2 regions of the Micromonospora sp. NBRC 110037 genome follow, and region 2 is predicted to be linked to the other one. Evidence: riboswitches for the same ligand, from Rfam matches in the RefSeq annotation. Region 2 holds a riboswitch; the other holds the start of a gene.
What was found. A riboswitch is a leader RNA that binds a small molecule or an ion and turns the genes downstream of it on or off. The one in region 2 is predicted to bind glycine.
Positions count from the first base shown of each region.

Region 1 (6,267 bases), on a different contig from region 2:
CCGCCGGAGCCGCCTGGCTAGCGTCCACCCCCCAAGCATCCATCGAAGTGCGTCAGCGCCTTTGCTGGATCACACCCTCGCCCATGAGGAGAGAGCATGTCTGGACACCCATTGCGGCGAAGACTAGGTCAGCTGTTCGGCGCGCTCACCGCGCTGACGCTCGCCTGCGGCGTCATCGCGCCGCCGGCCGCCGCGAACTCGGCGCGGCCCGTGCCACCCGGGCAGCAGGCCAGGAAGGCCGATGCGGCACCGCCGGCAGCGGGCGATGCGACTGTTCGGGGCAAGGACCGGGTAGACCATGTGAGCGAGCAGGCGCTCCCCGTACACAAGCGCCCGCCGCAGCCGGCCGCGAAGGACGCCGCCCGTGTCGACTACGACCGCCCGGCAACCCCGAAGCGACGCGCTCGGCCGTCGGACGCCGGGTCTCGCGCCGCCGCTGCCGCCTGCAGCACCGCAGACTTCACCAGCCGAACGGGGTCGGCGCTGGTCAGCCAGATCAAGGGATCCACGGTCGACTGCATCAACAGCCTGTTCAGCCTCTCCGGCAGCGATGCCTACAACGCCTTCCGCGAGGCGCAGATGGCAAGCGTCGCGTACGCGGTGCGCGACGGCTCGCCCGGCTACCCGGGTAACCCCTCCACCGGCATGCCCCAGCTCGTTCTCTACCTGCGGGCCGGCTACTACGTGCAGTGGTACGACACGAGCGTCGGAACCTACGGGCCGGCACTGCAGACCGCGATCCGCTCAGCGCTCGACGCCTTCTTCGCGAACCCACGCGCCTGGGACGTGACCGACGCCAACGGTGAGACCCTGGCGGAGGCGGTGACGCTCATCGACAGCGCACAGGAGAACGCCCGATACCTGTTCGTGGTGAACCGGCTCCTGACCGGCTTCAACTCGTCGTACACCTCGTCCTGGTACATGCTCAACGCGGTCAACAACGTCTACACGGTGCTGTTCCGAGGCCACCAGGTGCCCGCGTTCGTCTCCGCCGTGCAGGCCGACCGCACCGTGCTCGACAACCTGTACAACTTCGCCAACACCCACGCCGGTCTCCTCGGCACCGACAACGGCTACCTCACGTCGAACGCGGGCCGGGAACTCGGACGATTCCTGCAGCACGCCCCGCTCAGTCCCATCGTGCGGCCGATGGCGTCGGCGCTTCTCTCGCGAAGCAACATGACCGGCCCGACGGCGCCGCTCTGGGTCGGCGTCGCAGAGATGACCCAGGCATACGACGTCGCCAACTGCTCCTACTACACCACCTGCAACCTCTCCGCCCAGCTGACCAGCTCTGTCCTGACGATCAACTACACGTGCAGTCCGTCGATCAAGATCGTCGCGCAGGACATGACCTCGGCTGAACTGAGCCAGTCCTGCACCAGCCTGAAAGGTCAGGACGCCTACTTCCACAGCCTGGTCGCAGACAGCGGGCCGGTGGCAGGCGATGTCAACACCGACATCGAGGTGGTCGTCTTCAACTCGAGCACCGACTACCAGACCTACGCGGGCGCCATCTACGGCATCGATACGAACAACGGTGGTATGTACCTGGAGGGCAACCCGTCAGACCCCAACAACCAGGCAAGGTTCATCGCCTACGAAGCCGAGTGGGTCCGGCCGGCCTTCCAGATCTGGAACCTCAACCACGAGTACACCCACTACCTCGATGGCCGGTTCAACATGTACGGCGACTTCAGCGCCAACATCACCACACCGACCATCTGGTGGATCGAAGGCTTCGCCGAGTACGTCTCCTATTCCTACCGGAACGTCACCTACACCAGCGCCCAGAACCAGGCGGGCAACCACACCTATGCGCTGCGTACGTTGTTCGACACCACCTACAACAACGACCAGACGCGCATCTACAACTGGGGCTACCTGGCCGTGCGGTACATGATGCAGTCCCATCGGCCGGACATGACGACAGTGCTCGGATACTACCGATCGGGGGCATTCAACGCCGCCCGCACGTACCTCACCAGCACCATTGGCTCGCGCTACGACGCGGACTTCGACGCCTGGCTGACGCGCTGCGCGGCAGGGGATTGCGGCGGGAGCACCACGCCGCCCCCGACCAACCAGCCCCCGTCCGCCTCGTTCACCGTGACGACCAGTGGGCTCACCGCCACCTTCACCGACCGGTCCACGGACGCCGACGGCAGCATCGCCTCCCGGCAGTGGGCCTTCGGGGACGGGAGCACCTCGTCGGCCGTCAACCCCAGCAAGACCTACGCTACGGCCGGCACCTACACCGTCTCACTGACGGTCACCGACAACCAGGGAGCGACCGCGAGATCGTCCCAGACGATCTCGGTCACGACGGGCGGCGGCACCACCGTGCCGGAATGCAGCGGCACCGACACGCGGACCCTCGACCGCAACTGCCAGCGCAGTGGACGCTCCGCGACCGCGGGCAACTACGACTACCTGTACATCTACCTGCCCGCCGGCGTCAGCACCCTGACCATTGCCGTAGCCGGCGGCACGGGCAACTGCGATCTCTACTACAGTCCGTCGAGCTGGGCCACCACCAGCAACGCCACCCGCTCCTCCGCCGGGGCCGGCAACACCGAGTCGTTGGCCGTCCCCAGCCCGGCCGCCGGGTACCACTACATCAGCCTCTACGGGAAGACCGCCTGCTCCGGCGCCACGGTGAGCACGCGCTACTGAACCACATGTGATGGGTATGAGCGCGCCGCCCGGCGAGAGTCGCCGGGCGGCGCGCCCGCCTGCCCTGTGGCCGCCGCACTGCCTGCGGTCGCGTGCATAATCTCGGTCATGGGCATCGATGTGCGCCACCTGCGGGCGATCAGTGCCATCGCCGAGGCCGGAAGCGTGACCGGCGCCGCCGCCCGCCTGGGCCTGTCGCAGCCCGCGCTGACGGCCCAGGTGCATCGGATCGAGAAGACGGTCGGTGGGCCGCTGTTCGTCCGAAGCCGTACCGGTATGCAACCGACCGAACTCGGCAAGCAGGTGCTCCAGCGCGCCCGCGTCGTGCTGGCCGAGGTCGACGCGCTCGTCGAGGACTTCGGCGACCGGCACCCCATTCCGGGCCTGCTCCGACTCGGCACCGTCCACATCGCCTGCGCGGGCAGTCTCGTACGCCATGTCGCGGAAGCGTTCCCGGATCCGGAGATCGCGCTGCAGATCGAGCCGTCCTCGCGCCTGTTGGTGGAGGCACTCACCCGAGGCCAGTTGGATGCCGCGTTGCTGGGCATCCTTGAGGGCTTCGAGCTGCCGATCGGTCCCACGCTCACCAGCCGGCCGCTGATCCCCCGTTACCCGATCTTTGTCGCCATGTCCGCCTCCCACCCGCAGTCCCACCACGAGCAGGTGCGGCTGGCCGACCTGAGAAACGAATCGTGGGTGTGCCCGCCGGGGCCGGACGACGGCTCACTCGCCTCGCTGCGACGGGCCTGCCGCGCCGCAGGTTTCGAGCCGAAGATCCGGTACGAAGCGCCGAGTGGCGCCGCGCACCCACTGGTGGCCGCCGGAGACGGTGTCCGGCTGGTCGACCCGACCTGGGCCCCGGCCGCCGGGACTCGGGTGCTGCCGCTGCGCGGGGAGCCGCAGTTGCTGGCCAGGCTGGTGGTCGTCTGGCGGCGCGATGCGCTGACCCATGCAGAGAGCAGCGCCCTGTTCCAGGCCATCACCCGGGCCTACCTGGATCACGTGAACGACAACGCTGCCTTCGCCCGATGGTGGCGGGCCAATCCCCACGCCCATCCCGCAGCGTCGTAGCGATCCGACGCGATATATAGGCGTCAGCTATGGGCAGGATGATGTTGACGCGGTATGTGCGGTCACCTAACCTGCGAATGACTCACAACTACATAGACACCATTCGAACCTGCACGGGAGAGACTCCGTTCATTCGGAGCGCCGAAGGAGCAAACTCCCAAGAAACTCTCAGGCCCCATTACCGTGCAGGCGAGGTAACTCTGGAAAGCAGACGACCGTCGTCTCACCCACGGTGCAAGCCGCTGACGCAGCGGTGAAGCTCTCAGGTCAATGACAGAGCGGGAGGCAACCGACCGATCGACGCCGCGTGCGTCGGGACGAGGAGCGCCCCCGTGCACCAGGACCCTGCGGCTCTGCTCCGCTCACCTCTGCATGCATCGCACATAGAACACGGAGCTCGATTCACCGACTTCAGCGGCTGGCGGATGCCCCTCCGCTACGGAAGCGAGCTCGCTGAGCACCGCGCCGTACGCGAACAGGCCGGCCTCTTCGATCTCAGCCACATGGGTCAGATCGAGGTGACGGGGCCGGAGGCCCCGACAGCGCTGGACTACGCTCTGGTCGGACACCTGTCTGCCGTACCGATCGGCGGCGCGCGCTACACCATGCTCTGCGACGCCGCCGGCGGGGTGCTGGACGACCTCGTTGCCTATCGCCTCGCATCGCACCGGTACCTGCTGGTCGTCAACGCCATCAACACACGCGTCGTCTATGAGGCCATCAGGACCCGTTGTGCGGACTACGCGGCCTGGGCCGCCGACCGCACGAACGAGCGGGCGATCATCGCGGTGCAGGGGCCGAGCGCCGCCCCCATCGTGGAAGCCCTGACCGGTACGGGACTCACCCGACTTCGCTACTACACCGCAGCGCTACTGGACATCGACGGTCGTCCAGCCGTCGTCGCTCGTACCGGCTACACCGGCGAAGACGGCTTCGAACTGCTCGTACACGCCGAAGACGCGGTCCGCACGTGGGAAGCAGCGCTTGTGGCCGGTCGGCGTCACGGCTTGACGCCCACGGGGCTCGCGTGCCGCGACACCCTCCGCATCGAGGCTGGAATGCCGTTGTACGGCGCAGAGATCGGCCGTGACGTCACCCCGTTCGATGCCGGGCTGGGGCGGGTGGTGTCCTTCGTCAAACCAGGCGACTTCGTCGGACGAGCCGCACTGGCCGAGGCCCACAAGAGCGGTGTCACCCGTCGGCTTGTCGGCCTCGTCGCGTCCGGGCAGAGAATTCCCCGAGCGGGCCAGCAGGTGGTGACGCTGACCGACGACGGCCATGGCGCTGATCCGGTCGGCCTCATCACCAGCGGCGCCCCTTCACCCACATTCAAGCGGCCGATCGCGATGGCCAGCATCCGTGCCGGCACTGGCGACAGCATCCGGCTGGCCGTGCAGGTCCGGGGGACCACCGAGCCGGTCGAGATCGTCCCTCTTCCGTTCTACCGTCGTCCGCGGTGATCCGCGGCCATTCCTTGCGAGGGTTCAGCGTCATGAACGTACCGGAACACCTGAAGTACAGCCCCAACCACGAGTGGGTCAACGACTCGGTTCAGCCGGCCGAAGTGGGCATCACCGCTTTCGCCGCCGAAGCGCTCGGTGATGTCATCTACGTGGAACTGCCCGAGCCGGGGAGCCAGCTGACTGCCGGTGACGTGTGTGGAGAGGTCGAATCCACGAAGTCGGTCGCGGAGCTGTACCTCCCGGTCAGTGGAGAGGTCGTCGCCGTCAACGAGGCGGTCATCGCCGATCCGGGCCTGATCGGCGCCGATCCGTACGGCAAAGGCTGGCTCCTGCGGGTCCGGTTGGCGCAGGTGCCTTCCCTGATGTCGCCGGACGAGTACCGCGCCTTCTCCGACGAGTCGCGGTAGGCCCCGATGGCAGCCTTCGACGATGATCTGGCCGATCTCGACCCCGCCGTCGCCGAGGCGATCGGCCGGGAGCTACGCCGGCAGCACGAGACCTTGGGCATGATCGCCTCCGAGAATCTCGCGCCCCGAGCCGTCCTCCAGGCGCAGGGATCGGCCCTCACCAACAAGTACGCGGAGGGCTACCCGGGGCGGCGCTACTACAGCGGATGCGAGCATGTCGACGACATCGAACTCCTGGCGATCGACCGGGCCAAGCGGCTGTTCGGCGCCACCTACGCGAACGTGCAGCCGCATTCCGGATCGCAGGCGAACGCCGCCGTGATGGCTGCTCTTATCCAGCCGGGTGACACCATCCTCGGGCTCGACCTCGCTCACGGCGGTCGACTGACCCATGGCATGCGCATCAACTATTCGGGGCGACTGTACCGGGCCGTGAGCTATCGGGTAGGCGCCGAGAACCACCTGATCGACATGGATGAGGTCCAAGAACTGGCGCGCGAGCATCGGCCGAAGCTGCTCATCGCCGGTTGGTCGGCCTACCCTCGAACGCTCGACTTCGCCCGATTCCGGCGGATCGCCGATCAGGTGGGTGCATACCTGCTCGTAGACATGGCCCATTTCGCCGGGCTGGTCGCGGCCGGCCTGCATCC
Region 1 is NZ_BBVA01000005.1:31,722-37,988, forward strand. Features, by position in the region: gene A4R25_RS16475 (collagenase) at 97-2,676, shown strand; gene A4R25_RS16480 (LysR family transcriptional regulator) at 2,785-3,747, shown strand; glycine riboswitch at 3,852-3,941, shown strand; gene gcvT (glycine cleavage system aminomethyltransferase GcvT) at 4,080-5,207, shown strand; gene gcvH (glycine cleavage system protein GcvH) at 5,240-5,617, shown strand; gene glyA (serine hydroxymethyltransferase) at 5,624-6,267, shown strand, end outside.
Region 1: another riboswitch for glycine. It lies ahead of gcvT (glycine cleavage system aminomethyltransferase GcvT); the one in region 2 lies ahead of gcvP (aminomethyl-transferring glycine dehydrogenase).

Region 2 (6,267 bases):
CACGTTCGACGTGGCGGTGCTGACGGTGCGCCCGCAGTATCTGCTGCCGTTCAGGCCGGGGCAGTCGATCGGGGTGTCGCATCCGGCGGTGCGGTCGTGGCGGTACTACTCGCCGGCGAACGCGCCGCGTTCGGACGGCACGGTGGAGCTGCACGTGCGGGCCGCGCCGGGTGGCGTGGTGTCGTCGCGTCTGGTGTACGGGTGCGCGGCGGGTGATCAGATCCATCTGGCGTCGCCGGTGGGGGAGCGGTTGACGTTGTGGCAGGCCGGGTCGTCGGATCTGCTGCTGTTGGCCGCCGGGACCGGCTGGGCGCCGGTGAAGGCGCTGGTGGAGCAGGTGGCGGCGGAGGGTTCCGGGCGGCGGGTCGACCTGTATGTGGGGGCCCGTTCGCGTACGGAGTTCTACGACAGTGAGGCGATCGACAAGTTGGCGGCGACGCATCCGTGGTTGCGGGTGTCGTACGTGGCCGGATCGGATCCGCAGCGGCCGGGGGAGATGGTGCGGCTGGCCGACCGGGTGCTGGCCGACGGGGACTGGCGGTCGAGGCACGTGTATGTGTGCGGGTCCGACGAGATGGTCGGTGATTCGGTGGCGGCGCTGACCGCGGCGGGTTACCAGCCGGGCCAGCTGCACCACGAGGGTTTCGGCAAGCACTGGTACGGCCCGTCCTGGCGGACGGTGGCCGAGGGAACAGAGGTGATCCGGTGAGCGCGAGGAGTGAGCCGGGGTTGCGAGCCCCGCAGTCGCGAACAGAGGTGATCCGGTGAGCGCGAGCCCGATCAGCAGCTATGACTCGCAGCACGTGTCGGGTCCGGTGCAGGTGCGGCTGACCGCGGACCGGGTGCGTCGGTGGGAGTTCGGGTCGGCGGCGTTCACACGGCGCGGGTACGACCCGGCGGACGTGGACCGGTTCCGGTTGCAGGTGGCCGACGAGCTGGATCTGCTGGCAGCGCAGGTGGGGGACCTGCGGGCGGAGAACGAGCGCCTCAACGACCATCTGGAGCTGCACCGGCACGGGGTGATCCCGAGCGCGGAGAAGGCGCCGGCGGCGCCGGCGGCGAAGGAGGTCAACCTGCTGTCGGCGGCGCAGCGGGAGGCCGAGCAGATCATCGCGCAGGCGCACGACTACGCGCGCCGGGTGGCCGAGTACGCCCGTACCCAGTACGAGAGTTACATGCGGGCGGCGGCGGAGGAGGCGAAGCAGGAGGCCGAGCGGGCGGTGGCGGAGTACCGCAGCGCCGCCGGGGGCAGCTTCGACGACTCGGTGGCGACGCGGGAGGCGTTGCGGATCTTCGGCGAGATGATGATCTCCCACATGCAGGCGGCGGCGCGGCATCTCGACGACGGTAGTGAGCAGTTGGCGCGCACGATGGAGCGGATCTCCCGGGAGTTGCCGGCGGCTGGTGGCGGCGCGCCGCAGCCGGCGTTGCCCCGGCATCAGCGGTGACCGTACCGCCCGGCCTGCGGTGCGGCGGGCCGGGCGGTACGGCTCAGGTGGTGACGGCGGTGATCGCTTCGGCGATGGGCGTGTCGCCGCCGACCAGTTCGAGGGTGTGCCCGGCGGTGCCGGGGGCGTAGAGCAGGGCCAGCAGGACCCGGGCGACGTCGGCGCGGCTGATCGCGCCGCCGGTGACGTGCCGGGCCAGCGTGATGCGGCCTTCGGGTTCGTCGTCGGTGAGCCGGCCGGGCCGCAGCACCGTCACGTCGAGGTCCCGGCCGGTGATGTCGTCCTCGGCGGCTTTCTTGGCCCGCAGGTACGCCGCCCACACGTCGTCGGTGCCGTCGGCGGGTGCGTCGTCCACGCCCATGGAGGAGACCAGCAGGTAGCGGCGTACGCCGGCTTGTGCGGCGGCGTCGGCGAGCAGCACTGCGGCGCCGCGGTCGACGGTGTCCTTGCGGGCGGCGCCGCTGCCCGGTCCGGCGCCGGCGGCGAACACGACGGCGTCGGCGCCGGCCAGGTGGGCGGCGAGGGTGTCGACGTCGGTGTGTTCCAGGTCGCAGAGGACCGGTTCGGCGCCGGCGGCACGTAGCGCGGCGGCGTGGTCGGGGTTGCGGATGAGCCCGAGCGCGGTGTCTCCGCGTCCGGCCAGTTCCCGCTCCAGCAGTTTGGCGATTTTGCCGTGCCCTCCGGCGATGACGACGCGCATGCGATCAACGTAGCCCGGCCGGGCGCGCCCCGCCGGGCGTCCGGGTGGGAGGTGCGGGTCCGGCGAGGGACCATGGACGGGTGAGTGAGGCGTTCGAGGCGTTGGCGCGGCTGGTGGCCGCCGGGGACGTGGTGGTGCTCAGCGGCGCGGGCCTGTCCACCGAGTCGGGCATTCCGGACTACCGGGGGCCCAGCGGCGCGTCCCGCCGGCACACCCCGATGACGTACCAGGAGTTCACCCGGGATCCGCTGGCGCGGCGGCGGTACTGGGCGCGCAGCCACCTGGGCTGGCAGACCATCGCGCGGGCGGCGCCGAACGAGGGGCACCGGGCGGTGGCGCGGCTGCAGGCGGCCGGGCTGCTCGGCGGCATCATCACGCAGAACGTCGACGGGTTGCACACCGCCGCCGGCGCCACCGGCGTGATCGAGTTGCACGGCCGCCTCGACGAGGTGACGTGCCTGGACTGCGGCAACGCCACCGGCCGCGAGGAGCTGCACCGGCGCCTGTCGGAGGCGAACCCGGGTTTCGACGCGCGGGTGGCGCACGTCAACCCCGACGGCGACGTGGACCTGCCGGACGAGGCGGTGGCCGGGTTCCGCACGGTCGACTGCGCGCTGTGCGGCACCGGCATGCTGAAACCGGACGTGGTGTTCTTCGGCGAGACGGTGCCCGCGTCGCGGGTGGCCGACTGTTTCGCCCTGGTGGAGGGGGCCCGGGCGCTGCTGGTGCTGGGGTCGTCGTTGACGGTGATGTCGGGGCGGCGGTTCGTGCTGCGCGCGGCCCGCCACGGCATCCCGGTGGCGATCGTCAACCAGGGCGTCACCCGCGGCGACACCTACGCGGCGCTGCGCCTGGACGCGCCGCTGGGCGCCACCCTGCGCGCGCTGGCGGACCGGTGCGCGGCGGCCCCGGCGCCGGTGTGATCGACAACCCCGGGACATGAGCCGGAAACACGCCCGCTGGTAGCGTTGGGGGTGCCGGTACCACCCACGTGGGAGAGACCGCCGATCCCGGCGGCGCCGAAGGGGCAGATTCTCCCCGGAACCTCTCAGGCAAAAGGACCACGTGGGCAGGCGCTGTGGAGCGCGTCAGCGCGACTCAGGGGGAGGCCGACCCGTCGACCTCGCCCCCCAAGGAGCGCAGCGCATGACCGCAGAGCAGTTCGCCGACCGGCACATCGGCCCCGGCCCGGCCGACGAGCGCCGGATGCTGGAGGCCGTCGGTTACGGCTCCGTCGACGAGCTGATGGACGCCGCGATCCCCGAGGTGATCCGCTGGCACGGCACCCTGGACCTGCCCGCCCCGGCCAGTGAGCGGGAGGCGATCGCCGAGCTGCGCGCCCTCGCGTCCCGCAACACCGTCGCCGTGTCCATGATCGGTCTGGGTTACCACGGCACGCACACCCCGGCGGTGATCCGCCGCAACGTGCTGGAGAACCCCGCCTGGTACACCGCGTACACGCCGTACCAGCCGGAGATCAGCCAGGGCCGGTTGGAGGCGCTGCTGAACTTCCAGACCATGGTCACCGACCTGACCGGTCTGGCCACTGCGAACGCCTCGATGCTCGACGAGGGCACCGCCGCGGCCGAGGCGATGACCCTCGCGCGCCGCGCGTCCAGGAGCAAGAGCCCGGTGTACGTCGTCGACGCCGACGCGCTGCCGCAGACCGTCGCGGTGATCACGAGCCGCGCCGAGCCCCTCGGCATCGACGTGCGGGTGATCGACGTGGAGCGTGACGAGCTGCCGGCGGAGTTCTTCGGCCTGCACCTGCAGTACCCGGGCGCGTCCGGCGCGGTCCGCGACGACCGGGCGCTGGTCGACGCGGCGCACGGCGTGGGCGCGCTGGTGACGGTCGCCGCGGATCTGCTGGCGTTGACGCTGCTGCGCCCGCCGGGCGAGATCGGCGCCGACATCGCCGCCGGCACCACCCAGCGGTTCGGTGTGCCGATGGGCTTCGGCGGTCCGCACGCCGGTTACCTGGCGGTGCGCTCCGGCCTGGAGCGGATGCTGCCGGGCCGCTTGGTCGGGGTGTCCCGCGACGCCGACGGCAACCCGGCGTACCGGCTGGCGTTGCAGACCCGCGAGCAGCACATCCGGCGGGAGAAGGCGACCAGCAACATCTGCACCGCGCAGGTGCTCCTCGCCGTGATGGCCGGCATGTACGCCGTCTACCACGGCCCGGACGGGCTGCGCGCCATCGCCCGGCGTACCCACGAGGCGGCGGCGCGGCTCGCGGCCGGGCTGCGCGCCGGCGGCGTTCAGGTCGCGGACGTCGCGTTCTTCGACACCGTCACCGCGACCGTGCCGGGCCGGGCCGCCGACGTGGTGGCCGCCGCCGCGGCGCGCAACGTGAACCTGCGGCTGGTCGACGCCGACCGGGTCGGCATCTCCTGCGACGAGACCACCACGCCCGCGCACCTGCAGGCGGTGTGGGCGGCGTTCGGCGTCGACGGGTTCGACGGCGAGGTGGACGCGGCCCTGCCCGGCGGGCTGGCCCGCACGTCGGACTTCCTCACCCACCCGGTGTTCCACAGCCACCACTCGGAGACGGCGATGCTGCGCTACCTGCGCCGCCTGGCCGACTTCGACTACGCGCTGGACCGCGGCATGATCCCGCTGGGGTCGTGCACGATGAAGCTCAACGCCACCACCGAGATGGAACCGATCACCTGGCCGGAGTTCGCGCACCTGCACCCGTTCGCGCCGAACGCGCAGACCACCGGGTACCGGGAGCTGATCGCGCAGCTGGAGGGCTGGCTGGCCGAGGTCACCGGCTACGACGCGGTCAGCGTGCAACCCAACGCCGGGTCGCAGGGTGAGCTGGCCGGGCTGCTGGCGATCCGCGGCTACCACCGCGAGCGCGGCGAGGCCCACCGCGACGTGTGCCTGATCCCGTCGTCGGCGCACGGCACCAACGCCGCGTCCGCCGTGATGGCCGGCATGCGGGTCGTGGTGGTCGGCTGCGACGCCGACGGCAACGTCGACCTGGTCGACCTCGACGCGAAGATCGACAAGCACCGGGACGCGCTCGCCGCGATCATGGTGACGTACCCGTCGACGCACGGCGTGTACGAGACCGGCATCGCGCAGTTGTGCGCGAAGGTCCACGACGCCGGCGGTCAGGTGTACGTCGACGGCGCGAACCTCAACGCGCTGGTCGGGTTCGCCAAGCCGGGCCGGTTCGGCGCGGACGTGTCGCACCTGAACCTGCACAAGACGTTCTGCATTCCGCACGGCGGCGGCGGCCCCGGCGTCGGGCCGGTGGCGGTGCGTTCGCACCTGGCGCCGTTCCTGCCTGGCGACCCCCTCGGTGCCCGCGCCGACGGGCGGCCGGCGATCTCGGCGGCCAACCACGGGTCGGCGGGGATCCTGCCGATCCCGTGGGCGTACCTGCGGATGATGGGCGCCGACGGGCTGGCCCGCGCCACCGGCGTGGCCGTCCTGGCCGCGAACTACGTGGCGGCGCGGCTGCGTAACCACTTCCCGGTGCTGTACGCCGGCAACAAGGGCCTGGTCGCGCACGAGTGCATCCTGGACCTGCGGCCGCTGACCAAGGCCACCGGCGTCAGCGTCGACGACGTGGCGAAGCGGCTGATCGACTACGGCTTCCACGCGCCGACGATGTCGTTCCCGGTGGCCGGGACGCTGATGGTGGAGCCGACCGAGAGTGAGGACCTGGCCGAGCTGGACCGCTTCTGCGACGCGATGATCGCGATCCGGGCGGAGATCGACAAGGTCGGCTCGGGGGAGTGGCCGGCGGGGGACAACCCGCTGTCCAACGCGCCGCACACCGCGGCGATGGTGTCGGCCGACGAGTGGCCGCACCCGTACCCGCGGTCGGTGGGCGCCTACCCGGCGGGCGTGGACCGGGCGGGCCGCTACTGGCCTCCGGTGCGGCGCGTCGACGGCGCGTACGGCGACCGGAACCTGGTCTGCTCGTGTCCCGCGCCGGAGGCGTTCGAGGACTGAGCGGCGAACGCCGGGGCGGTGGGCTCTCGCCGCCCCGGCCGGCGCGCCGGCCGGTCATGACCGGCGCGTACGCTCACTGACGCTGCGTGATGGCTCAGGCCACGAGAGCGTGACGGGCCGGACCCCGGTGCGGGGCGATGGTGCGTCCGT
Region 2 is NZ_BBVA01000002.1:1,592,147-1,598,413, forward strand. Features, by position in the region: gene A4R25_RS06265 (globin domain-containing protein) at 1-709, shown strand, start outside; gene A4R25_RS06270 (DivIVA domain-containing protein) at 765-1,448, shown strand; gene A4R25_RS06275 (NAD(P)H-binding protein) at 1,492-2,148, opposite strand; gene A4R25_RS06280 (NAD-dependent protein deacetylase) at 2,229-3,071, shown strand; glycine riboswitch at 3,131-3,222, shown strand; gene gcvP (aminomethyl-transferring glycine dehydrogenase) at 3,295-6,117, shown strand; gene A4R25_RS06290 (DUF5999 family protein) at 6,212-6,267, opposite strand, start outside.